DNA from 2 places in the Enterobacter sp. 6722112 genome. Region 1 is predicted to be linked to the other one. Evidence: predicted binding sites of a transcription regulator. Region 1 holds the regulator's gene; the other holds the start of a gene.
The links. The regulator LexA, encoded in region 1, represses DNA repair genes until DNA is damaged. The targets are predictions, from matches to a motif close to TNCTGTATGTACATACAGNA.
Positions count from the first base shown of each region.

Region 1 (14,990 bases):
GCAGAAGCTGTAACGGACCGGGAGACTGTGCCAGCACCGGCATCAGCTTTTCAGCACTTTCCCCGATAATCATTCCAGTAATGCCACGCTCACCGATCTTCATGCGGCGATAAGCTGCCGGTGAGCCGAGATCCGGCATGACGCCGTGTACGATACCCAGGATTGAGTCTTGTCCGCCCATATTTTCCGAGTAATGGCGGGCGACCAGTCCGCCCATCGAATGGGTGATCAGGACGACCTTGTTGACTGCCAGGCGTCCGTGATACGCACTCAGCACCTTACGGATATATTCGCCCAGCAACGCCGCAGAGTCCGCATTCGATTGCAGCCAGTTGTAACCAAAAACGTGCAGCGGGAATAAGAACTTGTGCCCGTGAGCCACTTCTTCTTCGCTCAGCACCTGCTCCTGAGGCTCGTTACCGATTCTGACGCCGATAAAACGCTGACGTGCCGTTTGCAACTGTGTCTCCCGAAAGTAATTATCCATCAGGATCTCGTCGTCGCTGAGCAGGTATTGCAGCCGGTCAAGCGCCTCACCGTAGCTCATGTAAAACGCACTTCCCCATCCGCGGGCTTGACGGGACGGGAATTTTTTCCCATCCGCACCGTCGTTTAAAATTTCCCCAGAGTCATCGACGACGGTGGTCGTCGGATCAAGCAGTTGCTTTCTTTTTTGGGGGCCAGCAAGTGGCCATTTTTTAAGCGATGACAAGCTGAACTGCCAGACTTTTTTATCTCCACTCTTTAAGTTTGACCCCATCACCCCAGGAATAAAAATCACCGGGATCACTTTTGTAGGGGGCTTGAGACAAACCGAGATGTGGTTTTTGTCTTTTGGCTGAGAAAAAACTTTATAATGAAACGTGCCATCGTCATCCCAGATGGGACGATGATAAGACCGATTAGGGGGGCTATTTTTGTTGTCATCCATGTATTAAGTTACTGATATTCCTTCTCAAGAGCTGCATTAGCTCACAATTTATCCGCGCGATACTTAACCAAAATCAAGTTCTGCTATTGCTGCCACGAACATTTCTCCCGCGCTGTTGCACCATTGTTGCGATAGTGATCGCTAAATTTGGTTTGTCCGTCCTCATTTTGCCAATCTGCGATACAATGCCTTTACGTTATGTATCGGAGAGTCTGGCATGTCACACCCCGCGCTAACGCAGCTGCGTGCGCTACGCTATTTCGACCAAATACCCGCGCTTGACCCGGAGCAACTGGACTGGCTGCTGCTGGAAGATTCCATGACAAAACGTTTTGAGCAACAGGGTAAAACGGTCACGGTGACGATGATTCATGAAGGGTTTGTCTCGCCTGCGGAGATTGCCAGCGAGCTGCCGCTGCTGCCGCAAGAAGAACGCTACTGGCTGCGTGAAATTTTACTGTGTGCAGATGGCGAGCCGTGGCTTGCCGGGCGGACGGTGGTTCCTGAGTCTACACTTTCCGGGCCGGAGCTGGCATTGCAACGCCTCGGCAAAACGCCCCTGGGGCGCTATCTGTTCACCTCGTCTGAACTGACCCGTGATTTTATTGAAATTGGTTGCGATGCCGATTTGTGGGGGCGCCGTTCCCGCCTTCGTTTGAGTGGCAAGCCGTTAATACTGACGGAACTCTTTTTGCCTGCATCGCCGTTGTACTAAGAGGGAGAAAAAATGGAGTGGAGTCTGACGCAGAATAAGCTGCTGGCCTATCACCGCCTGATGCGTACTGATAAACCCATTGGCGCGCTGCTGCTGCTGTGGCCGACCTTATGGGCGCTGTGGGTTGCCACGCCGGGCGTGCCGCCGCTGTGGATCCTGGCGGTGTTTGTGGCGGGCGTCTGGCTGATGCGCGCTGCGGGCTGTGTGGTTAACGACTATGCTGACCGGAAATTTGATGGACATGTTAAGCGCACCGCGAATCGTCCTCTGCCGAGCGGTCAGGTGACCGGGAAAGAGGCGCGCATTCTGTTTGTGGTGCTGGTGCTTCTCTCTTTTATGCTGGTGTTAACCCTTAACACCATGACCATTCTGCTGTCCGTTGCTGCTCTGGCGCTGGCCTGGGTTTACCCGTTCATGAAGCGATACACCCATCTGCCGCAGGTGGTATTGGGTGCGGCATTTGGCTGGTCGATTCCCATGGCGTTTGCCGCGGTCAGCGAGTCCGTTCCGCTCAGCTGCTGGCTGATGTTCCTGGCGAATATTCTCTGGGCCGTTGCGTACGATACCCAATACGCGATGGTCGATCGCGATGACGATCTCAAGATTGGCATCAAATCGACGGCGATCCTGTTTGGTCGTCACGACAAACTTATCATCGGCATATTGCAGGTGGCGGTGCTGGCGCTGATGGTGGCGATTGGTCGCCTGAACGGGCTGAACTGGGAGTTTTACTGGTCCGTACTGGTGGCGGGGCTGCTGTTTGCGTATCAGCAGAAGCTGATCGCGAAGCGCGAGCGTGAAGCCTGCTTTAAAGCGTTTCTGAATAATAACTACGTCGGGCTGCTGCTGTTTCTGGGCCTGGCGATGAGTTACTGGTGATAAAAAAGCCGGGTGGCGGCTTCGCCTTACCCGGCCTACGATTTAGCGGAACATATAGGCCGGGTAAGCGTTAGCGCCACCCGGCTTTAGCATCACTCGCCCTGCGTCGAACTCTCAATCGTCAAACGCACATCCGCGGTAATCAGCTCTGCCAGCATCTGGTAAACCTTCATCGTCTCTTCCGGCTCGGCATCGCCCGTATCGCTAATGTACCCTTCGTCGCGCAGCGTCAGCACCAGGGAGCTGAATACCGCTTTGTCGAAGAATTCCGGGGCGTTAATGCCATGCAGAACGGAAAGGCGCTGGGCCAGCGTCCGGCTCTCTTTTTCCAGCGTACCGCGGTTGATGGACGGATTTGCACTCAGCAACCAGAAGGTAATGGCGTAGCGCTGCAACGTCTCACGCGCACCGGAAGCCAGAAGCTGCAAGGTACGGGAACGTGACGGATTGATATGCAGTTCATCATCACTGATGGTAATCAGCCCCTGACGATGCATCTCTGCCGTCATTTTATCGAGCTCTGCCGCCAGTTCATCCTTACTCCAGCGCAGGAACAGCTCCGCTTTCAGCATTGGGTAGATGGCCTGAATATGGCGCAGCAGCTCCTGACGCGAAATCCGGCGGTGCTGGGTAATAATGGCCGCCATCAGCGACGGCAGCATCAGCATGTGCGTGATGTTATTGCGGTAGTAGGTCATCAGCACGGCCTGCTCGCGCGGCAGAATGATGATGTCACCAATCGTATCTTTCTCGACTTCGAACTTGTTCATCTGCAACGCGTGATCGATCAGCTCGCTGGCGGTGGCAGACGGCACGGTCGAATCAACGGAATACGGCACGTTGCGCATGATATCCAGGTAGCAGTCAATCTGCTCGGTCAGCTGTTCGCGGGTCAGTGAACGCTGGCGGGAGGCCAGAAGCGCAGTACAACACAGGTTCATGGCGTTTGCCGCACCAGCATTGTTGATGCGTACCATCAGCTCGGATGCAATGCCGTTGACCGTTGGCGTCAGCCAGGCCGGACGTACCGCTTCGATAGGATCGATAGACTCGCGCCACTCCGGAACATGATGGTTCAGATATGTCATCAGCGGCAGGGGCTCGCCAAAGTTCACGTAGCCCTGGCCGAGGTTGCGCAGTTTACTCAGCCCACGCAGCATCTGCGGCAGACTCTCTTTCTCTTTGGTTGCACCGCGCAGCTCTTTCGCGTAGGTGCCCACTTCCATCACGTGTTCATAACCGATGTAAATAGGCACCAGCGTGATAGGACGCGTACCGCCACGCAGCATGGCCTGAATGGTCATCGACAGCGTGCCGGTCTTCGGATCGAGCAGACGACCGGTACGCGAGCGCCCGCCTTCAACAAAGTACTCCACGGAATAACCGCGGCTGAACAGCTCGCCCAGATACTCCCTGAAGACGGTGGAGTAAAGCTTGTTACCCTTAAAGGTACGACGAATAAAGAACGCACCCAGACGGCGGAAAATCGGGCCTGCTGGCCAGAAGTTCAGGTTGATACCGGCAGCAATATGCGGCGGCACCAGACCCTGGTGATAGAGCACGTAAGAGAGCAACAGGTAGTCCATGTGGCTGCGGTGGCAGGGCACATAGACAATCTCGTGGCCGTCGTGCGCTAACTGACGTACGCGCTCGGCGTTGTGGACGTTAATCCCCTGATAGAGGCGGTTCCACGTGAAGCCAAGGATACGGTCAGAGAGGCGAATCATCTCGTAGGAGAAATTCGCGGCGATCTCTTCCATCAGCGCTATCGCGTTCTGCTGCGCTTTCTCGTGCGAAATTTTCTTGCTGCGCGCTTCGTCTTCTACGGCACGGGCAATCGCTTTGGAAGCCAGCAGCTTGTTGAACAGATCCTGACGTGCCGGGAGACGTGGTCCAACGGCCGCCAGACGCTGACGTGCAAAGTGCATACGCGCAACGCGCGCCAGCTTTTGCGCAATGATTTTGTCAGTGCCGTGTTCATCCGCCATGCGGCGCAGTGAAACGGAAGGTGAGAAGCGGACAAAGCTGTCGCGTCCCAGCCAGGAGACGGCGAAGAACTTCTGAATGCCGTTGAGCATACGCAGCGGCGGGTTCTCTTCCCCTTTTTCGCGCCCCGGACGACGGCCAAACATCACCGACACCGGCACCATCTGCACATCCAGATCGGGGTTGCTGCGGTGCAGATCGAGGTAATCATGGAACAGCTTAATGGACTCTTCTTTCGGCGTGTAATAGGTGAACACGCGCGGCCCGCCATGGATGAACACGTAGCGCGGCAGCAGCGTACCGTCGACTTCCAGCGGTTCAAGCGGGTCAGGTAAATCGTGCGCCAGACATTGAGCGCGAAGCGTCAGCAGGTCTGCCTTCGAGTTATAAGGCAAAACGTACATAATAGGGCGCGACGTATCGAGCCCTAATTCCAGCGCAGGTTCTGCTGGGATAGACTTACTTTTTACCAGGACGCTTAATGGTAAATTAAGTAATTTGTAGTAAATTCGTGGCCAGCCGGACATAAACGATGTAAAGCCTCTGGTTAATAATGCAATTGCGGCGCAAGGATAACAGAAAGCGCGCAAAATTTCTGTTGTTACCCGTCATACTTCAGGTTGCAGCAAAACGCGCTGCGGCTTTAGTTACAGACGCTATTTATCATAAAAGGTTCTTTTAATGGCCAATAATACCACTGGGTTAACTCGAATCATTAAAGCTGCCGGTTATTCATGGAAAGGTTTCCGCGCGGCATGGGTTAATGAAGCCGCTTTCCGCCAGGAAGCGGTTGCCGCAATCGTTGCCGTTGTCATCGCCTGCTTCCTTGATGTTGATGCTATCACCCGCGTACTGCTCATCGGATCTGTCCTTCTGGTGATGATAGTGGAAATTCTGAATAGCGCTATTGAGGCCGTTGTTGACCGAATCGGGTCGGAATTCCATGAACTGTCTGGCCGGGCGAAAGACATGGGTTCCGCTGCCGTACTGCTGGCGATTATCACTGCGGCGATCACCTGGGTCACGCTGCTTTGGTCGCATTTCCGATGAGCCTCGAGGAATAATTAAGTCCCTGGTTTTTTGTGCAGTTTTTGGTTCCAAAATCGCCTTTGACTGTATATACTCACAGCATAACTGTATATACACCCAGGGGGCGGTATGAAAGCGTTAACGACCAGGCAGCAAGAGGTGTTTGATCTCATTCGGGATCATATCGGCCAGACGGGTATGCCACCCACGCGTGCAGAAATTGCGCAGCGTCTGGGCTTCCGTTCTCCTAATGCTGCCGAAGAGCACCTTAAAGCGCTGGCGCGTAAGGGCGTGATTGAGATTGTTTCCGGCGCCTCACGCGGCATTCGTCTGCTTGTGGAAGAAGAGAGCGGTATTCCACTGGTGGGCCGCGTTGCCGCAGGTGAACCTCTGCTGGCGCAGCAGCACATCGAAGGGCACTATCAGGTTGACCCAGGCATGTTCAAGCCGAGCGCCGATTTCCTGCTGCGCGTTAGCGGAATGTCCATGAAAGATATCGGTATTCTGGATGGCGATCTGCTGGCGGTACACAAAACGCAGGATGTGCGTAACGGGCAAGTCGTGGTGGCGCGCATTGATGATGAAGTGACGGTTAAGCGCCTGAAAAAACAAGGCAATACCGTGCAGCTTCTGCCTGAAAACAATGAATTCTCCCCGATTGTGGTGGATCTCCGCGAGCAGAGCTTCTCTATTGAAGGGCTGGCGGTCGGCGTTATCCGCAACGGTGAATGGCTGTAATCTCTTCCTGACAGGCTGTAGTTCCTCTACAGCCTGGCCTGTTTTCTGATTCCGGTAATTTCCATGGCATTGCTAACTTCTGCCGATAAGGCGTTGTGGCGTCTTGCGCTACCGATGATTTTTTCCAATATTACCGTTCCTCTGCTGGGGCTGGTGGATACGGCGGTTATCGGGCATCTCGATTCGCCGATTTATCTTGGCGGCGTCGCGATCGGCGCAACGGCGACCAGCTTCCTCTTTATGCTGCTGCTTTTTCTGCGCATGAGTACGACAGGCCTGACGGCCCAGGCGTATGGTGCAAAAGATCCCCTGCGTCTGGCGCGTGCGCTGGTTCAGCCGCTCATTCTGGCATTCGGTGCCGGCGCGTTAATCGTTCTGTTGCGTACGCCGCTGATTGATCTTGCGCTCCATATTGTAGGCGGCAGCGATGCCGTACTGGAACAGGCCCGGCGGTTCCTCGAAATTCGCTGGCTCAGCGCGCCCGCTTCACTGGCAAACCTGGTCCTGCTGGGCTGGCTGCTGGGCGTGCAGTACGCCCGCGCGCCGGTGATCCTGCTGGTGGTGGGCAACCTGCTTAACATTGTGCTCGATCTCTGGCTGGTGATGGGGCTGCACATGAACGTCCGGGGCGCGGCGCTGGCCACGGCGATTGCCGAGTACGGTACGCTGCTGATCGGTTTGGGGATGGTCTGGCGCGTGCTGGCGATGCGCGGTATCACCCTGGATCTGCTGAAATCGGCCTGGCGCGGCAACATTCGAAAGCTGCTGGCGCTTAATCGCGACATCATGCTCCGTTCGCTTCTGCTGCAACTCTGCTTTGGTGCATTAACCGTTTTTGGTGCGCGTCTTGGGCCTGAGATCGTTGCCGTCAACGCAGTGCTCATGACATTACTGACCTTTACCGCTTACGCGCTGGATGGTTTTGCTTACGCCGTGGAGGCGCATTCAGGGCAGGCCTATGGCGCGCGTGAAAGCGGCCAGTTACGTGAAGTCTGGCGTGCTGCCTGTCGTCAGGCGGGCCTGGTAGCGCTGGTCTTTGCTCTGGTGTACGCCTGTTTTGGTGGGCATATTGTCGCGCTACTCACCTCGTTGCCCGCGCTACGTGAGCTGGCCGATCGCTACATCCTCTGGCAGGTAGTATTACCGGTGGTGGGCGTGTGGTGCTATTTGCTGGACGGCATGTTTATTGGTGCGACGCGAGGGGCGGAGATGCGCAACAGCATGGCCGTCGCGGCGGCGGGGTTCGGCCTGACGCTGCTAACCCTGCCGTATCTCGGCAATCATGGTCTGTGGCTGGCGCTGGCGGTGTTTCTCTCACTGCGTGGCCTTTCGCTGGCCGTTATCTGGCATCGTCACTGGCGAAACAATACCTGGTTTCCAGCCCCGCACGATATATCGTAACGGTTAAAGATTCCGAATATAAAAACAACTGCCGAATCCTTAACTACAATAATAATCACGTCCAGCAGAAAAGAACGAAGCGGACGATACTCATAGACGCTTAACACGAGGACACGATTATGAATAAAGACGAAATCGGCGGCAACTGGAAGCAATTCAAAGGTAAAGCGAAAGAACAGTGGGGTAAGCTGACAGATGACGATATGACCGTCATTGAAGGTAAGCGCGATCAGCTGGTAGGTAAAATCCAGGAGCGCTACGGTTACGAAAAAGATCAGGCGGAAAACGAAGTCAAAGACTGGGAAACCCGTAACGACTACCGCTGGTAACCGGCACTATCCCCAAGGGCGGCCCTGAGCCGCCTTTTTCTTTGGCTTTAACGCGGCTTTTTCTTCACCAGGATAGAGTGATCGTGCTGACAGGCATCCTGATGGCGGCATGACTCCACCTCCACGCAGGCAGAACATAAGCCGTGGGCTTCAATCACGTTATGGCGCAGCGCAAAGCCCATTCTGGCTGCCAGCGTATGCATAATATCTTCCACACCTTCCGCACACTCTTCCTTCACCACACCACAGCGATCGCAGATAAACATGGCGGACGTGTGAGTTGGCTGGTCAAAAAGATGGCACAGCACATAGCTGTTTGTTGATTCCACTTTATGCACAAACCCTTGCTCCAGCAGGAAATCCAGCGCCCGATAAACGGTCGGCGGTTTTGCCTGCGGCTCGCTTTCACGCAGCAGATCGAGCAGATCGTAGGCGCTGATGGCACCCTGTTGCAGGCTCATCAGACGCAGTACCTCAAGGCGCTGCGGGGTCAGGCGCACATTGCGTTGCGCGCACAGCTTTTCAGCTTGCGCTAACAGCTCTTTTGTGGACTTGTCCATCGGGCACCTCGGATATGGTAAGGGGTGAAAACATTCACTTTATCATGTTCTGCTAAAAACACCGAGATCCGCCAGGCTGTGCTATACCTGACGCATCGCAAATCAGGAGATCGCAAAATGAAAAGACCTGACTGTATTCGGCACTGGCGGGACGTGGAAGGCGCTGATGACGCAACGTATCCTGACAGCAACGAACGTTTTTCTGTTGGCGCGCCGCTGGCCCGCAGGCTGGGTCTCGGCCGCATTGGTATTCACCATGAACGGCTGCCACCCGGACGCCGTACGTCTTATCCGCATGCGGAAAGCGACGAAGAGGAGTTTGTTTACGTTCTGGAGGGTTACCCTGAGGCCTGGATCAATGGCTATTTATGGAAGCTCGAACCCGGAGACAGCGTGGGATTTCCAGCCGGGACGGGCGTGTGTCATACCTTTATCAACAATACCGATGAAGAGGTGCGCTTACTGGTGGTGGGTGAGGCCAATAAAAAACATAACCGCATCTACTATCCGCTCAATCCGGTGTATGCCGCGACGCGCGAAGACCGCTGGGTCGACCATCCGCCTCAGTTTTTTGGGCCGCACGATGGAAAACCTGGGCGAAAATAATTTCCTCTTCTATAAATATTGATGGTCGTCACATATTACAACAGGCCGGGATGGAATTTAACTTAAGGAAATAGCGGGTCTTTTTGCACTTATTCACAGCAATAGTTCGTTCCTGTTTGGGTGATAACAGACAGGGTTAACTAATAACAAACTATTTACGAGCACACTGTGAAAAAACATTTTAAATTTTCGATGGTTAGCATCGCTGTCTCCTTTTTTATGGCAAATCAGGCGGGAGCAGCCAATACCTGGACGGAAGCGCGTAGCGACGCAATGGGCGGAACGGGTGTCGCGGCAGGGAGCTATGGCAGCGGGGCGTTAATCAACCCCGCGTTACTGGCAAAATCTAAGCCAGAGGATGATGTGACGGTCATTTTGCCGTCCGTTGGCGTGCAGGTGACCGATGAAGACAATCTTCAGGACGAGATTGATACCATTAACGACAAAATCAATCATTACAAGGATGTGGTTGATAGTCTGACCCCCATTGAAGTTATCACCAATCCATTAGGTTCGATCAATCAGTTCCAGGGCGCAGCTAAAGATCTCGCTGATGAACTGGACTACCTGAAAGGCAAGACCGCACACGCCACCGCAGGGGCGGGGATTGCCGTCAGTATCCCTAACGATGTTCTTTCCGTGGCCTTTATGGCAAAAGGCTATGCCCATGGCCGGGTCAGCTCTTCAATCGATCAGCAGGACATTGATTATCTGCGCGGTATACAACGAAGCGATGCGGTGGCTGCCGGTGTGGCGCTGGATGCCGCGCTAAACGGTACCGATCAGATCACCAAAAACCTTAACTCTACGGCGTCTGGTCGGGCGGCGATTGTGTCCGACTACGGTATTGCGGTGGCCCGTCAGTTCGATCTTGGCGGCGTTCCGGTTTCCGTTGGCGTCACGCCGAAGCTGCAAAAAACCTGGCTCTATAACTACACCACCTCAATCTACGATTACGACAGTAATAAGTGGAACGACAGCCGCTACCGTACCGACGACACTGGCTTCAACGTCGATGCCGGTATTGCTGCTGATTTTGGTGAAAACTGGACGGTCGGCGTGAGCGGGCAAAACCTGATGTCGCGCGATATCGATACCAAAGATATCCGCATTCGCAATGGGCGCACGGGAGAGGTGGTGAGTTATAAAGACACCTATCAGATTCGTCCGCTGGTCACTGCCGGGGCCGCCTGGCACAACGATCTGGTCACGCTGACCGCAGATGGCGATCTGACCGAAACCAAGGGCTTTAAAAGCGAAGACACCTCCCAGTACGTTGGCGTCGGTGCCGAAGTCACGCCACTGAGCTGGCTGGCAGTACGCGCCGGTTATCGTGCGGATATGAAAGGGAACGACAGCAACGTCTTTACCGGCGGTGTCGGTTTCGCGCCGTTCAACTCCGTCCACGTTGACCTGATGGGGCTTTATGGCGAAGACGAGACCTGGGGTGCAGGGGCACAGTTGAGCATGACGTTCTAAAGTACACCGGAGGCGCTGCGCCTCCGGCTTTTCTTTGTGCTATAGTAGCGCCCCTTTTCCACCAGATGCTTAAAACTTCGCCATGTCGTCAGAATTCCAGACCGCTTTCCCTGCACACCGTTTCTCCATTGCGCCAATGCTCGATAGGACGGATAGTTCAGTTAAATCGGTGGATTTGGTGTGTCATGGGGTTCTATTGGGAACCTGTTGTCTTAACTTTTCTATTCATATCTATTCATTGAGCATCATTTGCTCAGGTATTAAATTGACCGGATATGCCCACAGGTATTAAAATCACTTAAAACAACTGCGGTTGTTAGGTTTTAAAGTCACATTTGATGAAGGATAACTTGATGCTAAATATTAGATTCGATTCAGAAAAGGCTTTAGAGGCCATTCTGTACGTCGCCTCTAAAGCACCAATTCCTGACATCTACCATGTTGGTAAGATTTTGTATTATGCCGACCGGTTTCATCTGGAGGCGTTTGGTCGTCTTATCACTGGCGATCAGTATAACGCCATGAAAGATGGCCCGGTTGCCAGCAATACATACGACATCATTAAGATAGCCAGAGGTGACGGTCGCTACATTCCAAATGGATGTGATACTGACTCAGTGCGTAAGGCATTCTGTATCGCTGGTATGAATGTGGTTCCTCGTCGTAAACCAGATGAAGATTTTCTGAGTGAGTCCGATTTAGAGTGTATCGATAAGTCAATCGAGATGCTCGGTGAAATGTCTTTCGAAGAAATCAAAAACATGAGCCATGATGCTGCATGGGAAGCTGCTGATAGAAATGGTGAGATGCCACTTGAATCCATCATCGGTCAGCTTCAAAATAGCGAAATGATTTTGGATTATCTTCATAACGGATATTGATACTTATGCTGGGTGATAGCTTTCCTCCTGAATTTATGGCTAGTTTTAGTCGAGATAGAGGCATATCACCTGGCGATGTTTTGTATCTTCACTGCGAGTTTACTACTCCTCCCAAAGTGAAGTTTATGGTAGTAGTTTGCTGTGAGCCTCTTCTAGTTCTCTTGATAAACTCTGAAGTTAACCCATTCATCCAGAGAAATGCGTCAATGATGGCGTGTCAGGTAGCTGTTAACCAAAAAGACCATGATTTCCTTGACTGGGATTCTTTTGTGAATTGCATTGAAGCGCATGCAGCGTTCGATCTGGAGGTTATAAAAGAGCAAATAGCCACAGATTATGGTGGGATTTTGAAGGGGCGAATTACGGACCCTTGCATGCAACAGGTTCGAAATGCAGTTAATGTTTCTAAAACCATGGTTACGCGTCACAAAAAAGCGATCCTTTCTGCTCTTCAGGAATATGAATAAACCCGCTTTCAACGGGTTTGTTATCTTTTGCCCTTTAACTATTTTTCGGTTTAGCTGTTCTAACTCTCTCCCACTCAACTCGTCCCTCTTCCCTTCTCTTGTCGATATACTCTGCAAGATCCTGAATATTAATACAGCGCTTTGCTTTCTGAGAGGTTCCCACACGATAGGTTGGGATAGGCAACAGGCAGGCATTAGCTTTTGCCTCTGCTGTTGCCGGACTCATGCCGAAATACTTCTGGCATACCACTGAAAGTTCAATATTTGGGGTGTTGAACTCAGCCATAAGAAAAAAAAGAGTATTCATGGATTCTCCATAGCCCGGCTGCACCCGGGCGTTTAGGTTTATTCTTCTGTCAGGTGGGCAGCAGGCGCTGCCAAATTGCTGACACATATTTCGCCTGGTGGCGGGCATCGGCTAGTGCGTTGTGGGCTACACCATCAAATGACATATTGCGCTTTGGGTCGAAACCAAGTTCTTTGCCAAGCAGTACCATGGTGCGCACATCGCTATCGTTCCAGAATTGCCATGGGCAGATGTGGCCGGCGCGCTCATACGCAGAACGTAAAATCACGTTGTCGAAATTGGCACCATTGCCCCAGACTTTCAGATGACGTGGGTTGTCAGAGTTGCGGCTGACGAACGCGCTCAGTTCGGAGAGAGCTTTAGTGATGTGCCTGGTATCGTCGGTACAAATCGCGGCGCGAGCCTCTGACGATTGCTTTAGCCACCACAGAATGGTGTCACCATCAGGAGCAGCCCCTTGCTCCATAGCGCTGGTGAGATCCACAGCAGCATAGAACTCTGCGCCCATATATCCGCTTTGCGGATCAAAGAATACCGCGCCGATCGCGACAATGGGGGCTGTGGGCTTCTTACCCATTGTTTCTAAATCGATCATTAAATGGTTCATATTTAGCTCTCAAATTTCCAGGAATGGTTTATTACTTCCGTCACATCGCCACGACACGGGTTATCTAATTTCTGGCTACCACACTGGCCGTACTCAACGTCTACCCAATCTGAAATATCTTTATCTGTTGCCTGATCCGGAACATCTATTTCTGCGGTTACGATGATTGTCTTAGTCATCAATCATCATCCTCAACGTGGTCAGATGAGGCCAAAAGGGGATTTATCCTTTTACTTACCTGTCTGGCGTAGCCGGTTCGACCGAGATTGTGTAGCACACCGTAGATGGCGAACATTTCGGTTCGCTCGTCGCCAATATCAAGCTCACAGGCTAGCGTGTGGCATTCAGTAGCGAGTGCCGATATCTTCTTAAGCAATTCGACCTTATTCATCTTTCACCTCCTGCTGCACCGCCTTTGCGAAGTTGGTTAATTTCTGCGTCGAGGCTCATACGCTGATCCAGCGACTCAGTTAAAGCTGCAAATGTCACGTCTAGACGCGTTGCCAGCTCACAAATAAGCTGGGCTTTTTCAGGTGGCAGTTCGGATAAGCTGGCGTATGCCGCTGCAACCAGTTCTTTAATTTTCATGCGTTGCATTTACGGACCTCCATCAACTCGTTGAACCGAGTCATGAAAAGCCCGTAAGCCTGGCCTGGGCGAAGAGGAATGACCTGGATAATATCGCTGGTGGGGATTCCTTTGAGGCACGGCCATTCGGTGCCGTCGTCAATCTCCAGATCGCGGCGTTCGGTCGCTAACATTGTGAGGTCTGCATACTTCACAACAGACGACATTTCTGCCGGTAATCCAAAGACAGTACGAATCAGACCATCAACGCGGGCTTCAATACGGCGATAATCAGGAAGCAGGGCTTTAAGCGGTGCCGGTACATCCTGGCAATACGCTTCAGCCGCATCATGCATCAGGGCTTCAAATGCAAACTCTGGCGGTACAATTTGGCTCGCTAAGACAGAATGCTGGGCAACGCTGTAGAACTCTGGAAGATGGCCAGCAAAGCGACAAATGTTGGACAGAGCGTTTGCGATATCTTCAATATCAACGTCGGCGGCAGTTGGGTTAATGAAATTAAACTTTTTGCCGGAAAGCGTTTGTATATAACTCATAATCGAATCTTCTCCATTTTTTTGCAGCTGCACCTGCGGCGATTTTTAGTTGTACGAATCCCTCGCCGGATGGCGATATTTAAAGGAATTACGCTTCACTAATAACCCCGTAGCCGGGGTTATTAAGGCTGAGCAATTACGCTTTAAAGTTACCGATGAAGGTTTCAACTGTGTCGCCGTCGAATTTCTCGATCAGCAGATCACGGAACTCATTGGCAATAGCTTCTTCCTGCGCTTCAAGCTGGACAATGCGCAGAACAAAACATGGTTCATCATTTGTCAGTAAGCTGTTACGCAGGCTGAAACGGCGTTCGCCAAGACCTTCATACGGTACGCATTTAAATTCAAACGCCACTGGCATAACGTCTTTGCTATTGGCTTCAACGCTCTGCATGAGGGATTTTTTACCGCTGAAATCACCGTCTTCGTGATCCTGCTGCGTTGCCTGCTGGATAGTGATACGGCGGACCGCCTGAGCAGCCTGGGAAATTTGCATGGTCCCGCCTTCCGCATCGAATGCCAAAAGGTAATCGCTCCAGTCTTCCAGCCATTCAGCGATCTGCTTCTGTTTCAGTCGTTGACCGTTGATCTGTAGCAGTGCGCGGAATGGAGCTGTTTGTTTCAGGCTGATTGAAGCAATGTTGTCAGCATGACCAGGATTATCCAGCGTGCCGATATTGAAGATGGAACGGGCGGTCATCTTGTCAGCATCAATAAAGCAGCGAGCTTTCTCGGTTGAGCTGGCGTATCCCTTTGAGTAACGGACAAAGTCTTCAATGCTGGTTGTGCCCATGGCGCCACGGAAGCGGAAGCGCTCCAAAGAGAAGCGCTCAAGGCTTTCGACGTTTGTCCCGTCCGGAAGCAATGCAGTCGGGCAAGCCAGACCATGGATATCATTCAGATGATAGCCGGAGAGAACCAGGTCTTTAACCTGTTTGATGGCGCTGCTGT
Region 1 covers NZ_JBZWGR010000007.1:38,613-53,602, forward strand. Annotated here, with positions in the region: gene AC4OVU_RS01580 (lipase family alpha/beta hydrolase) at 1-931, opposite strand, end outside; gene ubiC (chorismate lyase) at 1,149-1,646, shown strand; gene ubiA (4-hydroxybenzoate octaprenyltransferase) at 1,659-2,525, shown strand; gene plsB (glycerol-3-phosphate 1-O-acyltransferase PlsB) at 2,618-5,038, opposite strand; gene AC4OVU_RS01600 (diacylglycerol kinase) at 5,193-5,561, shown strand; gene lexA (transcriptional repressor LexA) at 5,670-6,278, shown strand; gene dinF (MATE family efflux transporter DinF) at 6,342-7,679, shown strand; gene AC4OVU_RS01615 (CsbD family protein) at 7,799-8,008, shown strand; gene zur (zinc uptake transcriptional repressor Zur) at 8,056-8,568, opposite strand; gene AC4OVU_RS01625 (cupin domain-containing protein) at 8,686-9,174, shown strand; gene AC4OVU_RS01630 (conjugal transfer protein TraF) at 9,367-10,653, shown strand; gene AC4OVU_RS01635 (Panacea domain-containing protein) at 11,007-11,534, shown strand; gene AC4OVU_RS01640 (hypothetical protein) at 11,540-12,001, shown strand; gene AC4OVU_RS01645 (pyocin activator PrtN family protein) at 12,036-12,308, opposite strand; gene AC4OVU_RS01650 (3'-5' exonuclease) at 12,358-12,915, opposite strand; gene AC4OVU_RS01655 (hypothetical protein) at 12,918-13,094, opposite strand; gene AC4OVU_RS01660 (hypothetical protein) at 13,094-13,306, opposite strand; gene AC4OVU_RS01665 (hypothetical protein) at 13,303-13,512, opposite strand; gene AC4OVU_RS01670 (hypothetical protein) at 13,500-14,039, opposite strand; gene AC4OVU_RS01675 (YfdQ family protein) at 14,176-14,990, opposite strand, start outside.

Region 2 (14,990 bases), 1.3 Mb from region 1:
GCGTGGGTAAAACCGCGATTGCCGAAGGGCTGGCCTGGCGCATTGTGCAGGGCGACGTGCCGGAAGTGATTGCCGACTGCACCATCTACTCGCTGGATATTGGCTCGCTGCTGGCGGGCACCAAATACCGCGGTGATTTCGAAAAACGTTTCAAAGCGCTGTTAAAACAGCTGGAGCAGGACACCAACAGCATCCTGTTTATCGATGAGATCCACACCATCATCGGCGCAGGTGCGGCCTCCGGTGGCCAGGTGGATGCCGCTAACCTGATCAAACCGCTGCTCTCCAGCGGCAAGATCCGCGTGATGGGCTCCACGACGTACCAGGAGTTCAGCAACATCTTTGAGAAGGATCGTGCGCTGGCGCGTCGTTTCCAGAAAATCGACGTTACCGAGCCGTCGGTTGACGAAACGGTGCAGATCATCAACGGCCTGAAAACCAAGTACGAAGCACACCACGACGTGCGTTACACCGCGAAAGCGGTCCGTGCGGCGGTGGAACTGGCGGTGAAATACATCAACGATCGTCATCTGCCGGATAAAGCGATCGACGTGATTGATGAGGCGGGTGCGCGTGCACGCCTGATGCCAGCCAGCAAGCGTAAGAAAACTGTGAACGTGGCGGATATCGAGTCCGTGGTGGCCCGCATCGCGCGTATTCCTGAGAAGAGCGTTTCTCAGAGCGACCGTGATACGCTGCGCACCCTCGGCAATCGCCTGAAAATGCTGGTCTTTGGTCAGGATAAAGCCATTGAGGCCTTAACCGAAGCGATCAAGATGGCCCGTGCTGGCCTTGGGCATGACCACAAGCCTGTCGGTTCCTTCCTGTTCGCCGGCCCGACCGGGGTGGGTAAAACCGAGGTGACGGTTCAGCTCTCCAAAGCGCTGGGCATTGAGCTGCTGCGCTTTGATATGTCCGAGTATATGGAGCGTCATACCGTCAGCCGTTTGATTGGTGCGCCTCCGGGATACGTGGGCTTTGACCAGGGCGGCCTGCTTACGGACGCGGTTATCAAGCACCCGCACGCGGTACTGCTGCTCGATGAAATCGAGAAAGCGCACCCGGACGTATTCAACATCCTGTTGCAGGTGATGGACAACGGGACGCTGACCGATAACAACGGGCGCAAGGCCGATTTCCGCAACGTGGTGCTGGTGATGACCACCAACGCCGGGGTGCGGGAAACCGAGCGTAAATCCATCGGCCTGATCCACCAGGATAACAGCACCGATGCGATGGAAGAGATCAAGAAGATCTTCACGCCGGAGTTCCGTAACCGTCTGGACAACATTATCTGGTTCGATCATCTGTCTACCGAGGTGATTCATCAGGTGGTGGACAAGTTCATCGTCGAGTTGCAGGTTCAGCTGGATCAGAAAGGCGTGTCGCTGGAAGTGAGCCAGGAGGCCCGCAACTGGCTGGCTGAGAAAGGCTACGACCGTGCGATGGGCGCCCGTCCGATGGCGCGCGTGATTCAGGACAACCTGAAGAAACCGCTGGCGAACGAGCTGCTGTTTGGCTCGCTGGTGGACGGCGGCCAGGTAACGGTGGGGCTGGATCAGGCGAAGAACGAACTGACGTACGATTTCCAGAGTGCGGCGAAGCACAAGCCGGAAGCGGCTCACTGATTTTCTTTAGTGTAAAAGCCGGGTTTTTAACCCGGCTTTTTTGTGTCCGCTTTTCTCCCTCTCCCTGTGGGAGAGGGTCAGGGTGAGGGCATCAGACCGCACAAAAATACCTCTTCCTGAACAGCCACACTAAAGCCATAAATAAAAAAGGCCGGGATTGTCCCGACCTTTTAAATATTCATCTGCCATTACAGGCGAAAACAATTAGCGACTACGGAAGACAATGCGGCCTTTGCTCAGGTCGTACGGGGTCAGTTCAACAGTCACTTTGTCGCCCGTCAAAATGCGGATATAGTTTTTGCGCATTTTACCGGAGATGTGCGCAGTTACCACGTGACCGTTTTCCAGTTCTACGCGAAACATGGTATTAGGCAACGTATCAAGTACGGTACCCTGCATTTCAATATTGTCTTCTTTGGCCATCTAATCCTCTGGGGTATCACTACCAAGTTTTGAACCGGCAAGATAATGCCGAAATTCCTCAATTAAGTAAAGAATTGCGCGTTTAAAACGCAGCAAAACAGTCTCAGCGTATTGCCCAAGCGTCACGGTACAACCGAACGGAAAGCGCATTCGTAAAGGGGAGACGACAGGATAAACGTAAGGACGTTATCTGAAGCGAGGGTCCCAAACGGCGGCGGGGCAACAGGCAGAAGCTACTCTGCGGCGTAATTATAACACCCTCATAAAAAATATGCGGAAAACATTTAGGCATTGGGTATAAAGAGCGTTCTGGGAACCCAAAAATCGCGTGGTAGGGTCTCCTTTCGGCACTGTTCCAGGTGTTCGATATAGTGTCGGCGGGAGATTTCAACGGCGCCGAGCGAGGCGGTATGCTCATTCAGCACCTGACAATCCATTAACTGTCCTCCACGTCGGGCAAATTCCTGGCTAAAAACCAGCAGCGCGGTTTTCGACGCATTCGTGGCGCGGGAGAACATCGACTCGCCGCAGAACAGCGTACCCTGCGCCACGCCGTACATGCCCCCGACGAGGTCGTCGCCGCTCCACACTTCGATCGAATGCGCGTAACCCAGCTCATGAAGCTGGTGATAGGCGATAATGATATCGCGGGTTATCCAGGTGCCTTCGTGACGATCTTCAGCGCAGCCTTCGATAACCTGGCCGAAGGCGTGATTAAGCGTGACGCGAAAGGGTGATTTTGCATGAAAACGCTTCATGCTGCGACTCAGGTGAAACTGTCCAGGCCACAGCACGGCTCGCGGGTCGGGAGACCACCATAAGATCGGGTCGCCAGGAGAAAACCACGGAAAGATGCCGCGCTGGTAAGCCATTAAGAGCCGTGCCGGGCTGAGATCGCCGCCCAGAGCCAGCAAGCCGTTAGGTTCACGCAGCGCCCCCTCCGGAGAAGGGAACGCAATATTATGGCGAGAAAGCTGCACCAGGCGCATGACAACAGAACTCCAGTACGCGAGAGAGGACGCTACAAATATAGTCTACAGGCGCTGTTTAAACTGGTAGTAGCGACCTTGTTTTGCCAACAGCTCTGCGTGACTACCTTGCTCAATTATGTGTCCGTTGTCCATCACAATTATCTGATCGAAATTCACCAGCCCGCGCAGACGGTGCGTGACCATCAGCACGGTTTTACCTTTCATCACATTCGCCAGTAAATCAAGGATTTGGCTCTCTGTCGTGGCATCCAGTCCTTCTGTCGGTTCATCCAGCAGCATCAGCGGCGCATCGTGCAGCAGCGCACGCGCAATGGCCAGACGACGCAGTTCGCCGCCGGAAAGCTGTCGACCCCCTTCACCCAGCCAGCTGTTCAACCCGTCGTCTTCAAGCAGCTTGTGCAGCCCAACCTGCTCCAGCATTGCCCGCAGCGTATCGTCGGAGGCGTCTGGTGCCGCCAGAAGAAGATTATCGCGCAGCGTAGCGCTGAACAGATGCACCCGCTGGGGCACGACGCTGACCGTTTTACGCAAGGCCGCTTCGCTAAAACCAGACAGCGGAACGTCGTTAAACCGAATCTCGCCCTGCTGTGGGTCCCACGCGCGCGTGAGAAGTTGCAGAAGTGTCGATTTCCCACATCCCGTACGGCCAAGGATCGCAATGCGCTGCCCGGCATCAACAGAAAGGGTGATGTCTTCCAGCGCGTTTTGCGCCTGCTTGTCGTAGGTGAAAGTGACATTGCTGAGCGTCAGCGCGACCTGCTCTGGCACAGCGGTTTGACCCGCGCTGAACTTCACTTCCGGCTCCTGCTCGGCAATATCCGTAATGCGCAGCGCAGAGGCAATCACCTGGCCGAGATGCTGAAAGGCGCCCGTGACCGGGGCTAAGGCTTCAAAGGCTGCCAGGGCACAGAAAACAAACAGCGCAATCAGCGGGCCAGGCTGCGCGTTACCGCCCACGCCACCGGAGGCCATCCAGAGCATGGCGATAACGGCAATCCCACCAATTAACATCATCAGCGCCTGGGAGAACGCGGTCAGTTCAGACTGGCGCCGCTGGGCTTCATGCCAGTTCAGCTCCGTATTTTCCATGCGGGCGCGGTACCGTTTGCTGGCACCAAAAAGGGTGAGCTCGGCCTGTCCCTGCAACCAGGCGGTGAGCTGCTGGCGATATTCCCCTCGCAGGCGCGTCAGGTTTTCCCCGGTGGTTTTACCTGCACGATAAAACAGGGGCGGCAGAATAATCAGCGTCATCAGCATGATGCCGCCGAGCGTCAGTGCGATGGGAACATCCAGGAAACTCAACCCCAGCGTGACCACGACAATCACTACAAACGCGCCCACCATAGGTGAAATGACGCGCAGATAGAGGTGATCCAGCGTATCCACATCTGCGACCACGCGGTTGAGTAATTCGCCCTGTCGAAAACGTGCCAGCCCGGCAGGGGAGAGGGGCAGCAGTTTGCTGAAGGTGTAAATACGCAGGTGTTGCAGCACGCGGAAGGTCGCGTCGTGGCTGACCAGACGTTCGAAGTAGCGTCCGGCAGTTCGCGTAATCGCCGTGCCGCGCACCCCGGCGGCAGGCAGCATGTAGTTAAAGCTGTACAGCCCGGCAAAGCCTGCGGCCGCAGACGCGGAGAGGAACCAGCCGGAAAGCGTAAGCAGACCGATGCTGGCCAGCAGAGTAACGATCGCCAGCACGATCCCGAGCGTCAGCATCCATTTGTGGCGTTTATACAGTGCAAGATACGGAAGCAGGGCGCGCATCAGATATCCTCCTGACGGTTCGCCAGCAGGGTCGCAAACGGCCCCTGCGCGGCAACAAGCGCGGCGTAATCGCCTTGTTCAACAATGTGTCCGTTTTCCATCACCCAGATCTGATCCCAGTCGGCAATACCTTCCAGCTGGTGAGTCACCATCAGGGTGGTTTGCTGGCGTGAGGCTGCGTTAAGCGCATCCATCACGCGCTGCTCGCTATGAGCGTCCAGGCTGGCGGCGGGTTCGTCCAGCAGCATTAGCGAAGAGGGGTTCAGCAGCGCACGGGCAACCGCGACGCGCTGTGCCTGGCCTACTGACAGCCCGGCAGACTGATCGCCAATGACGGTATCGACACCCTGCGCAAGCAGCGGCAGAAACTCGCTGACCCAGGCGCGGTCGAGGACCGATTGCAGCTCATCTTCACGCGCATCCGGGCGTGCCAGCAGCACATTCTCGCGCAGCGTCGGAGCTGGCAGCTGCGGGTTTTGCCCCACCCAGCTCAGCTGTTTACGCCAGGCATCCGGATCGAGCTCGCGCAGCTCCGTTTTATTGATACGCAGCGATCCGGTGTACGCCATAAAACCTGACAGCGCATTCAACAGTGAGCTTTTACCTGAGCCGCTGGTACCCACCAGCACCACCCGTTGCCCGGCAGGCAGGGTAAAGTTCAGCGGACCGGCCAGTACTTTGCCTTCAGGCGACAGAACGGAAAAATCCTGTGCTTCAATGGTCACCGGATCGTTCGTATTCAGCGTTACCTCACCACGCTCCGGATGCGCCAGCGGCGTTTCCATAAAGGTTTTCAGGCTGTCGGCAGCGCCCACCGCTTGCGCTTTGGCATGGTAAAAGGTGCCGAGATCGCGAAGCGGCTGGAAAAATTCCGGGGCCAGGATCAGCGCCAGGAACCCGGCGGAGAGCGTGACCGTCGTACCGTAGTGGCCAAAGTCCAGCGCGCCGAGGTAGGAGAAGCCAAAGTAAACCGCCACCAGCGCAATCGACAGGGAGGTGAAAAATTCGAGCACGCCAGAAGAGAGAAAGGCCATGCGCAACACTTCCATGGTGCGCTGACGGAAATCCTGCGACGCCAGGCGAATGTTTTCGGTTTCCGCTTCACCACGACCGAAGATCCGCAGGGTTTCCATTCCGCGCAGACGGTCCAGGAAATGACCGCTCAACCGACCCAGCGCCAGGAAGTTACGACGGTTAGCATCTGCCGCGCCCATGCCGACCATCGCCATAAACAGCGGGATGAGCGGGGCGGTGCCCAGCAGGATCAACGCCGCCACCCAGTTAACAGGGAAGATGGCGATAACAATCATCAGGGGCACAAATACTGCCAGCGCCATCTGCGGAAGATAACGCGCGTAGTAATCGTGCATATCGTCGATTTGCTCAAGGATCAGCGTCGCCCAGCTACCAGCCGGTTTGCCCTGGATCCACGCAGGTCCGGCTTCCGAAAGCCGGTCGAGTACCTTGCGGCGAATCTCATAGCGGATGTGCTGCCCGGCGTGGAACCCAACCCGCTCGCGCAGCCAGACCACCCACGCACGCAGAACGAAAACCAGCACCAGAACGATAAACGGCAACAGCAGCGCTTCGCGCGGGATGTTCTCCATGATCATATGGTTGAGAATGCGGGCCAGCAGCCATGCCTGGGCAACAATCAACAGACCGCTGATGAATCCCAAAACGCGGGAAATCATAAGCCAGCGGCGGGACAGAACGCTTTGCTGTTTCAGCCAGCGGGTTAACTCTTGTTGACGGGTTTTTTCCATTGCGTACTTTGCAGGTGACGTTATAAGAAATTAGACCTCTGCATGTTACACGCGAGCAAAAATAAAGGCGACCAGTGGCCGCCTTTATTTACGTTTGTTACTGACTTGTAAAGATTATTTGCCTTGTTCAGCCAGCCCGTCCAGGTAGCGTTCTGCGTCCAGCGCGGCCATACAACCGGTGCCCGCAGAGGTGATCGCCTGACGATAAATATGGTCCATCACGTCGCCAGCTGCGAAGACACCCGGAACGCTGGTCTGGGTGGCGTTGCCGTGAATGCCAGACTGCACTTTGATGTAGCCGTTCTCCAGCTCCAGCTGGCCTTCAAAGATAGCCGTGTTCGGGCTGTGACCGATTGCCACAAACAGGCCTGCCACTTCCAGCGTTTCGACGTTATCGGTGTTCTGGGTATCACGGATACGCAGTCCCGCCACGCCCATCTGATCGCCAGTCACTTCTTCCAGCGTACGGTTGGTATGCAGCACAATGTTGCAGCTCGCCACTTTGTCCATCAGGCGTTTAATCAGGATCTTCTCCGCGCGGAAGGTGTCGCGACGGTGAATCAGGTGTACTTCTGAGGCAATATTTGCCAGATACAGCGCTTCTTCCACAGCGGTGTTGCCGCCGCCGATAACCGCAACTTTCTGGTTGCGATAGAAGAAACCGTCGCAGGTCGCGCAGGCTGACACGCCGCGGCCTTTGAACGCTTCTTCAGACGGCAGGCCGAGATAGCGGGCAGAGGCGCCGGTGGCGATGATCAGCGCATCGCAGGTGTATTCGCCGCTGTCACCCGTCAGGCGGAACGGACGGTTCTGCAAATCCACTTTATTGATGTGGTCGAACAGGATTTCGGTTTCGAATTTGGCGGCATGCTCGTGCATGCGCTCCATCAGCAGCGGCCCGGTCAGGTCGTTCGGGTCGCCAGGCCAGTTTTCCACTTCCGTGGTGGTGGTCAGCTGACCGCCTTTTTCCATCCCGGTGATCAGTACCGGTTGCAGGTTAGCGCGTGCAGCATAGACCGCTGCGGTATATCCCGCAGGTCCAGAACCAAGGATTAGCAGCTTACTGTGTTTGGTCGTGCCCATGAGATCCCCATTGTTGTTGGCAGGCAATGGGCTGGATTGTAGGGAATTTGTTGCCGTAAAAAAAGAGCAGGAGAGTTTTGCTTCCGATATATGCAATAGACGCGCCCTATGGGTCAGAGGCGGTCACATCACTTCTGCTACTGAAAACCGCGCGTTTATAAGGCAATAAAATGAGGATTAATACCCCTCCGTAATGAATATCCGGCATGTTGTACTAAAAATCGATGTTTTGCTTTGACAATCCCCTGCGCTTTTGCGAAAACATTCAAGGAAGAAAAAAAGACGCACGAACTGCATGCCGCATAGACATGCACGGAAATGCCATTTTTACCGGGTCAGTGAAATCTACGCATGGTGTGGACAGACGCCATACGTGATGTCTGTGACTGCTTTCGGGCAACGGTCTTCTTACCGCAGAACCCGAATCTACATCGCGTCTAATACATAACCAGGCGATGTGATGAATAACGGGTCCAGGCTCTGAACAGTGATGTGCACAGGGTCCAGGCAGGAGTAGGGAAGGAATACAGAGAGACAATAATAATGGTAGATAGCAAGAAGCGCCCTGGCAAAGATCTCGACCGTATCGATCGTAACATTCTTAATGAATTGCAAAAGGATGGGCGTATTTCCAACGTCGAGCTTTCAAAACGTGTGGGACTTTCCCCGACGCCGTGCCTTGAGCGTGTGCGTCGACTGGAAAGACAGGGTTTTATTCAGGGCTATACGGCTCTGCTGAACCCGCATTATCTGGATGCCTCACTTCTGGTATTTGTTGAGATTACTCTGAATCGTGGTGCACCAGATGTGTTTGAGCAATTTAACGCCGCTGTACAAAAACTTGAAGAAATTCAAGAGTGTCATCTGGTTTCCGGTGATTTTGACTACCTGTTGAAAACCCGTGTGCCTGATATGTCCGCCTACCGTAAGCTGCTGGGTGAAACCCTGCTGCGTCTGCCAGGCGTGAACGACACCCGTACTTATGTGGTGATGGAAGAGGTCAAACAGAGCAATCGTCTGGTTATTAAGACGCGCTAACACGGAACAGGTGCAAAATCAGTGTAGTTTGATTACACTCCTGTTAATCCATACAGCAACAGTGCCGGGGAGTCCCGGCGCTGTTGTCCGTTTTAGCACACAGGCAGGACATGCCTGATACCTGGAGAGCCTTTCTTGAGCCAGGAATACACTGAAGACAAAGAAGTCACATTATCTAAGCTAAGCAGCGGACGTCGTCTCCTTGAGGCGTTACTGATTGTTATTGCCCTTTTTGCCGTCTGGCTGATGGCTGCCTTACTCAGTTTCAACCCCTCAGACCCCAGCTGGTCGCAAACCGCATGGCATGAGCCTATTCATAATTTAGGTGGCGTTCCCGGTGCCTGGCTTGCGGACACGCTCTTCTTCATTTTCGGTGTGATGGCCTATACCCTTCCCGTCATCATTATTGGCGGGTGCTGGTTTGCCTGGCGTCATCGACAGAACGACGACTACATCGATTATTTTGCCGTTTCGCTGCGCCTGATTGGCGCCCTGGCGCTGATCCTCACCTCCTGCGGACTGGCGGCGATCAACGCCGATGACATCTGGTACTTCGCCTCAGGCGGGGTGATTGGCAGCCTGTTGAGCTCCGCGCTACAACCGATGCTTCACAGCAGCGGCGGCACGCTGGCGCTGCTTTGTATCTGGGCAGCGGGCCTGACGCTGTTTACCGGCTGGTCCTGGGTGAGCATTGCCGAAAAAATCGGCAGCTTTATTCTGACTCTGCTGACGTTTGCCAGCAATCGCACCCGTCGTGATGATACGTGGGTCGATGAAGACGAATATGAAGATGAGTACGAAGAGGAGGACGAGGCACCCGTGCAGCGTCGTGAATCCCGCCGTGCCCGTATTCTGCGCGGTGCTCTGGCACGCCGCCAGCGCGTTGCTGAAAAATTTGCTAACCCGTTAGGCCGTAAAACGGATGCCGCGCTTTTCTCCGGCAAACGTATGGATGAAGAGGAGCAGATTGAGTATCGCGGCGCGGCCGTCGATCCTGATGATGTGTTGTTCTCTGGTCATCGAGCTACGCCGGGTGAGTATGATGAATACGATCCGCTGTTGCATGGTCATTCCGTGACTGAACCGGTAGCCGCTGCTGCTGCCGCAACGACGGCTGCGCAGGCCCATGTTGCGCCTGTTGAAGCCGTGATGCCGTCCTCGCCTGTTCCGGCACCGGAGTCCGCGATCCAGCAACCGCAGGTGGACTGGCAGACTGCGCCAGGTGACCATACGCCTGAACCGACCATTGCGCCGGAGCCTGAAAGCTATATTCCTGTGCAGCAGGAACAGTGGCAGCAACCGTATCAGCCGCCTGAGCCTGCCAGCGAGCCGCAACAGCCGTATCAGGCCTATACGCCCGAACCCGCTGAGCCTGAACAGCCATACGTTGCGCCGGTGTCTGAACCCGAAATGGTGGAGGAAGCGAAGCCATCCCGTCCGCCATTGTACTATTTTGAAGAGGTGGAAGAGCGCCGTGCCCGAGAGCGCGAGCAGCTTGCCGCCTGGTATCAGCCCGTGCCTGAGCCGGTGCAGGAGCCTGTTGTAAAAGCGCCTTCTGCGAGCGTTGCACCTGTAGACCCAGCGCCAGCCGTTGCGTCGAGAGCGGAAACCGTGAAGCAGGCAACGGCAGCCGCTGCCGCTGCCGCGTCCGCTCCGCTATTCAGCCCGGCAACCGATGGTGCGCCGCGTCCTCAGGTAAAAGAGGGCATTGGTCCACAATTGCCGCTTCCTAATCGCGTGCGCGTACCGACGCGCCGGGAGCTGGCCTCTTATGGCATTAAACTGCCTTCCCAGCGTATGGCGGAAGAAAAAGCCCGTGAGTCCGACTACGAAGATGATGCCGACGAACTGCATCAGGATGAGCTGGCGCGTCAGTTTGCCGCCCAGCAGACTCAACGCTACGGGAATGAGTACCAACACGATGTTCATTCTCAGCAGGATGAAGATGATGCTGCCGAAGCGGAATTAGCGCGTCAGTTTGCGGCCACGCAGCAGCAACGTTATTCCGGTGAGCAGCCTTCGGGGGCAAACCCGTTCTCGCTCTCGGATTTTGAATTTTCACCGATGAAAGATCTGGTGGATGACGGTCCGAGCGAACCGCTGTTCACGCCGAGCGTGATGCCAGAAGCGGAACCGGTGCGTCAGGCGCCAGCGCCGCAGGTTAATGCGCAACCACAACAGCCAGCGCCGCAGGCTTATGCGCAGCCGCATACACCGCCGGCCCAACCGCCGCAGCCGCAGTTCCAGCAGCCAGCACCACAGCCGCAGGAAAGCCTGATTCACCCGCTGCTGATGCGTAACGGAGACAGCCGTCCGCTGCAACGACCAAGTACGCCGTTGCCGTCGCTGGATCTGTTAACGCCGCCGCCAGCGGAAGTCGAACCGGTGGATACTTTTGCTCTTGAGCAGATGGCCCGTCTGGTGGAAGCGCGTCTGGCTGACTTCCGTATTAAAGCGGACGTGGTGAACTACTCCCCTGGCCCGGTGATCACCCGTTTCGAACTGAACCTGGCGCCAGGCGTAAAAGCGGCGCGTATTTCTAACCTGTCCCGTGACCTGGCGCGTTCTCTGTCGACCGTGGCGGTACGCGTGGTGGAAGTGATCCCAGGTAAGCCTTACGTTGGCCTTGAGCTGCCAAACAAGAAACGCCAGACCGTTTATCTGCGTGAAGTTCTGGATAACACCAAATTCCGCGACAACCCGTCCCCTCTGACCGTGGTGTTGGGTAAAGATATCGCTGGCGATCCGGTGGTTGCCGATCTCGCGAAGATGCCGCACCTGCTGGTTGCGGGTACCACCGGCTCCGGTAAATCGGTCGGGGTGAACGCCATGATCCTCAGTATGCTCTACAAAGCGCAGCCTGAAGATGTGCGTTTCATCATGATCGACCCGAAAATGCTTGAACTGTCCGTCTACGAAGGCATTCCGCACCTGTTAACGGAAGTAGTGACCGACATGAAGGACGCCGCCAACGCATTGCGCTGGAGCGTCAATGAAATGGAGCGTCGCTACAAGCTGATGTCTGCGCTGGGCGTGCGTAACCTGGCCGGTTATAACGAGAAAATCGCTGAGGCGGCACGTATGGGCCGTCCGATTCCGGACCCATACTGGAAGCCGGGGGACAGCATGGATACCCAGCATCCGGTGCTGGAAAAACTGCCTTACATCGTGGTGCTGGTGGATGAGTTCGCCGACCTGATGATGACCGTTGGCAAGAAGGTGGAAGAGCTGATTGCGCGTCTGGCGCAGAAAGCGCGTGCGGCGGGCATCCATCTGGTACTGGCAACGCAGCGTCCGTCCGTAGACGTTATCACAGGTCTTATTAAGGCAAACATCCCGACCCGTATCGCGTTTACCGTGTCGAGTAAAATTGACTCGCGTACTATCCTTGACCAGGGCGGTGCAGAGTCGCTGCTGGGTATGGGCGATATGCTCTATTCCGGCCCGAACTCAACCTCGCCGGTGCGCGTACACGGTGCGTTTGTTCGCGACCAGGAAGTGCATGCGGTGGTGCAGGACTGGAAAGCGCGCGGTCGGCCGCAATACGTTGACGGCATCACCTCCGACAGTGAAAGCGAAGGTGGCGGCGGTGGTTTTGACGGCGGCGAAGAGCTGGATCCGTTATTTGACCAGGCGGTTAATTTCGTCACCGAAAAACGTAAAGCGTCCATCTCCGGCGTCCAGCGCCAGTTCCGTATTGGCTACAACCGCGCGGCGCGTATTATCGAGCAGATGGAAGCCCAGGGTATTGTGAGCGAACAGGGGCATAACGGTAACCGTGAGGTGCTGGCGCCACCGCCGTTTGATTAACCTTCAGCGATTGCAAAGAAGGGTAAATCAGCAAAAATTAAGCATATTCTTCTGTCGCCTGCCTTCGGGCAGGTCCAGAATAGAAACGGAACCCCCATATCGGGAAGACGTATTTTAAGGAATAACAATGAAAAAAATCGCCATCGTCTGTGCATTACTCTCCAGTTTTGTTGCCAGCAGCGTCTGGGCTGATGCAGCCAGCGACCTTAAAAGCCGACTGGATAAAGTGAGCAGCTTCCACGCCAGCTTCACGCAAAAAGTGACTGACGGCAGTGGCAACGCGGTGCAGGAAGGTCAGGGGGATTTGTGGGTGAAACGCCCGAATCTCTTCAACTGGCACATGACCCAGCCGGATGAAAGCGTGCTGGTGTCCGACGGGAAAACCTTATGGTTCTACAACCCGTTTGTTGAGCAGGCGACCGCCACCTGGCTGAAAGACGCGACCAGCAATACGCCGTTTATGCTCATTGCCCGTAACCAGTCCAGCGACTGGCAGCAGTACAACATTAAACAAAACGGTGATGAGTTCGTCCTGACGCCAAAAGGCAGCAACGGTAACCTGAAGCAGTTCACCATTAACGTGAGCAGCAACGGTACCATTAATCAGTTCGGTGCGGTTGAGCAGGACGATCAGCGCAGTAGCTATCAGCTTAAGTCTCAGCAAAACGGCGCCGTAGATGCTTCGAAATTCACCTTTACCCCGCCGCAGGGCGTAACGGTGGACGACCAACGTAATAAGTAAGAGGCATGAGTGAGCAACCTTTCGCTCGATTTTTCAGATAATGCGTTTCAACCTCTGGCCGCCCGTATGCGGCCAGAAAATTTAGCGCAGTACATCGGCCAGCAACACCTTCTGGCTGCGGGGAAACCCTTGCCGCGCGCCATAGAGGCCGGGCATCTGCACTCCATGATCCTCTGGGGGCCACCCGGCACCGGCAAAACAACCCTCGCTGAAGTGATCGCCCGCTATGCTAACGCGGACGTTGAGCGCATCTCGGCGGTTACCTCCGGCGTAAAGGAGATTCGTGAGGCGATCGAGCGCGCGCGGCAAAACCGTAATGCCGGGCGCCGCACCATTCTTTTTGTTGATGAAGTCCACCGCTTCAACAAGAGCCAACAGGATGCGTTTCTGCCGCACATTGAAGACGGCACGATTTTCTTCATCGGCGCAACCACGGAAAACCCGTCGTTTGAACTCAACTCCGCGCTGCTTTCCCGCGCCCGCGTTTACCTGCTTAAATCCCTGACCACAGAGGATATCGAAAAGGTTCTGACCCAGGCGATGGAGGACAAAGCGCGGGGTTACGGCGGACAGGATATCGTTCTGCCGGACGACACGCGTCGTGCGATCGCTGAACTGGTCAACGGCGATGCGCGTCGGGCGCTGAATACGCTGGAAATGATGGCCGATATGGCCGAAGTGGATGATGCCGGAAAGCGGGTGCTAAAGCAGGAGCTGCTGACCGAAATAGCCGGTGAACGCAGCGCGCGCTTCGATAATAAAGGCGATCGTTTTTACGACCTGATCTCTGCATTACATAAGTCCGTGCGCGGCAGCGCCCCGGATGCGGCGCTCTACTGGTACGCGCGTATCATTACCGCCGGTGGCGATCCGTTATATGTCGCGCGTCGCTGTCTTGCCATCGCGTCAGAAGATGTCGGTAATGCCGATCCACGCGCCATGCAGGTCGCTATTTCCGCCTGGGACTGCTTTACCCGCGTCGGACCCGCGGAAGGTGAGCGTGCCATTGCGCAGGCAATTGTCTATCTGGCCTGCGCGCCGAAAAGTAACGCGGTGTATACCGCCTTCAAAGCGGCGATGTCAGATGCACGTGAACGTCCGGACTACGATGTGCCGGTTCATCTGCGCAATGCGCCAACCAAATTGATGAAAGAGATGGGGTATGGGCAGGAGTATCGCTACGCCCATGATGAACCCAACGCCTACGCCGCCGGGGAAGAGTATTTCCCGCAGGAGATGGCACAAACCCGCTATTATCACCCCACAAACAGAGGTCTTGAGGGTAAGATTGGCGAAAAGCTCGCCTGGCTTGCCGGACAGGATCAAAATAGCCCTATAAAACGCTACCGTTAGTTCAATCGTTGCGGTAATGTTGGCAATATATCTCTGTGGCCGCAGGCTGTGGTCACTTTTTCCTTTTTTAATTCGATAAGCACAGGATAAGCATGCTCGATCCCAATCTGCTGCGTAATGAGCCAGACGCAGTCGCTGAAAAACTGGCACGCCGGGGCTTTAAGCTGGATGTAGATAAGCTGCGCGCTCTTGAAGAGCGTCGTAAAGTTTTGCAGGTACAAACTGAAAATCTGCAAGCAGAGCGTAATTCTCGATCGAAATCCATTGGCCAGGCGAAAGCGCGCGGGGAAGATATTGAGCCATTACGCCTGGAAGTGAACAAACTGGGTGAAGAGCTGGATCAGGCGAAAGCTGAACTGGATGTTCTTCAGGCTGAAATTCGTGATATCGC
Region 2 covers NZ_JBZWGR010000007.1:1,331,771-1,346,760, forward strand. Annotated here, with positions in the region: gene clpA (ATP-dependent Clp protease ATP-binding subunit ClpA) at 1-1,628, shown strand, start outside; gene infA (translation initiation factor IF-1) at 1,833-2,051, opposite strand; gene aat (leucyl/phenylalanyl-tRNA--protein transferase) at 2,336-3,040, opposite strand; gene cydC (heme ABC transporter ATP-binding protein/permease CydC) at 3,086-4,807, opposite strand; gene cydD (heme ABC transporter permease/ATP-binding protein CydD) at 4,807-6,573, opposite strand; gene trxB (thioredoxin-disulfide reductase) at 6,688-7,656, opposite strand; gene lrp (leucine-responsive transcriptional regulator Lrp) at 8,200-8,694, shown strand; gene AC4OVU_RS07875 (DNA translocase FtsK 4TM domain-containing protein) at 8,830-12,504, shown strand; gene lolA (outer membrane lipoprotein periplasmic chaperone LolA) at 12,632-13,246, shown strand; gene rarA (replication-associated recombination protein RarA) at 13,256-14,599, shown strand; gene serS (serine--tRNA ligase) at 14,692-14,990, shown strand, end outside.
Region 2: AC4OVU_RS07875 (DNA translocase FtsK 4TM domain-containing protein) is a predicted target of LexA. The motif match lies at 8,733-8,752, and genes of this name have one in related genera.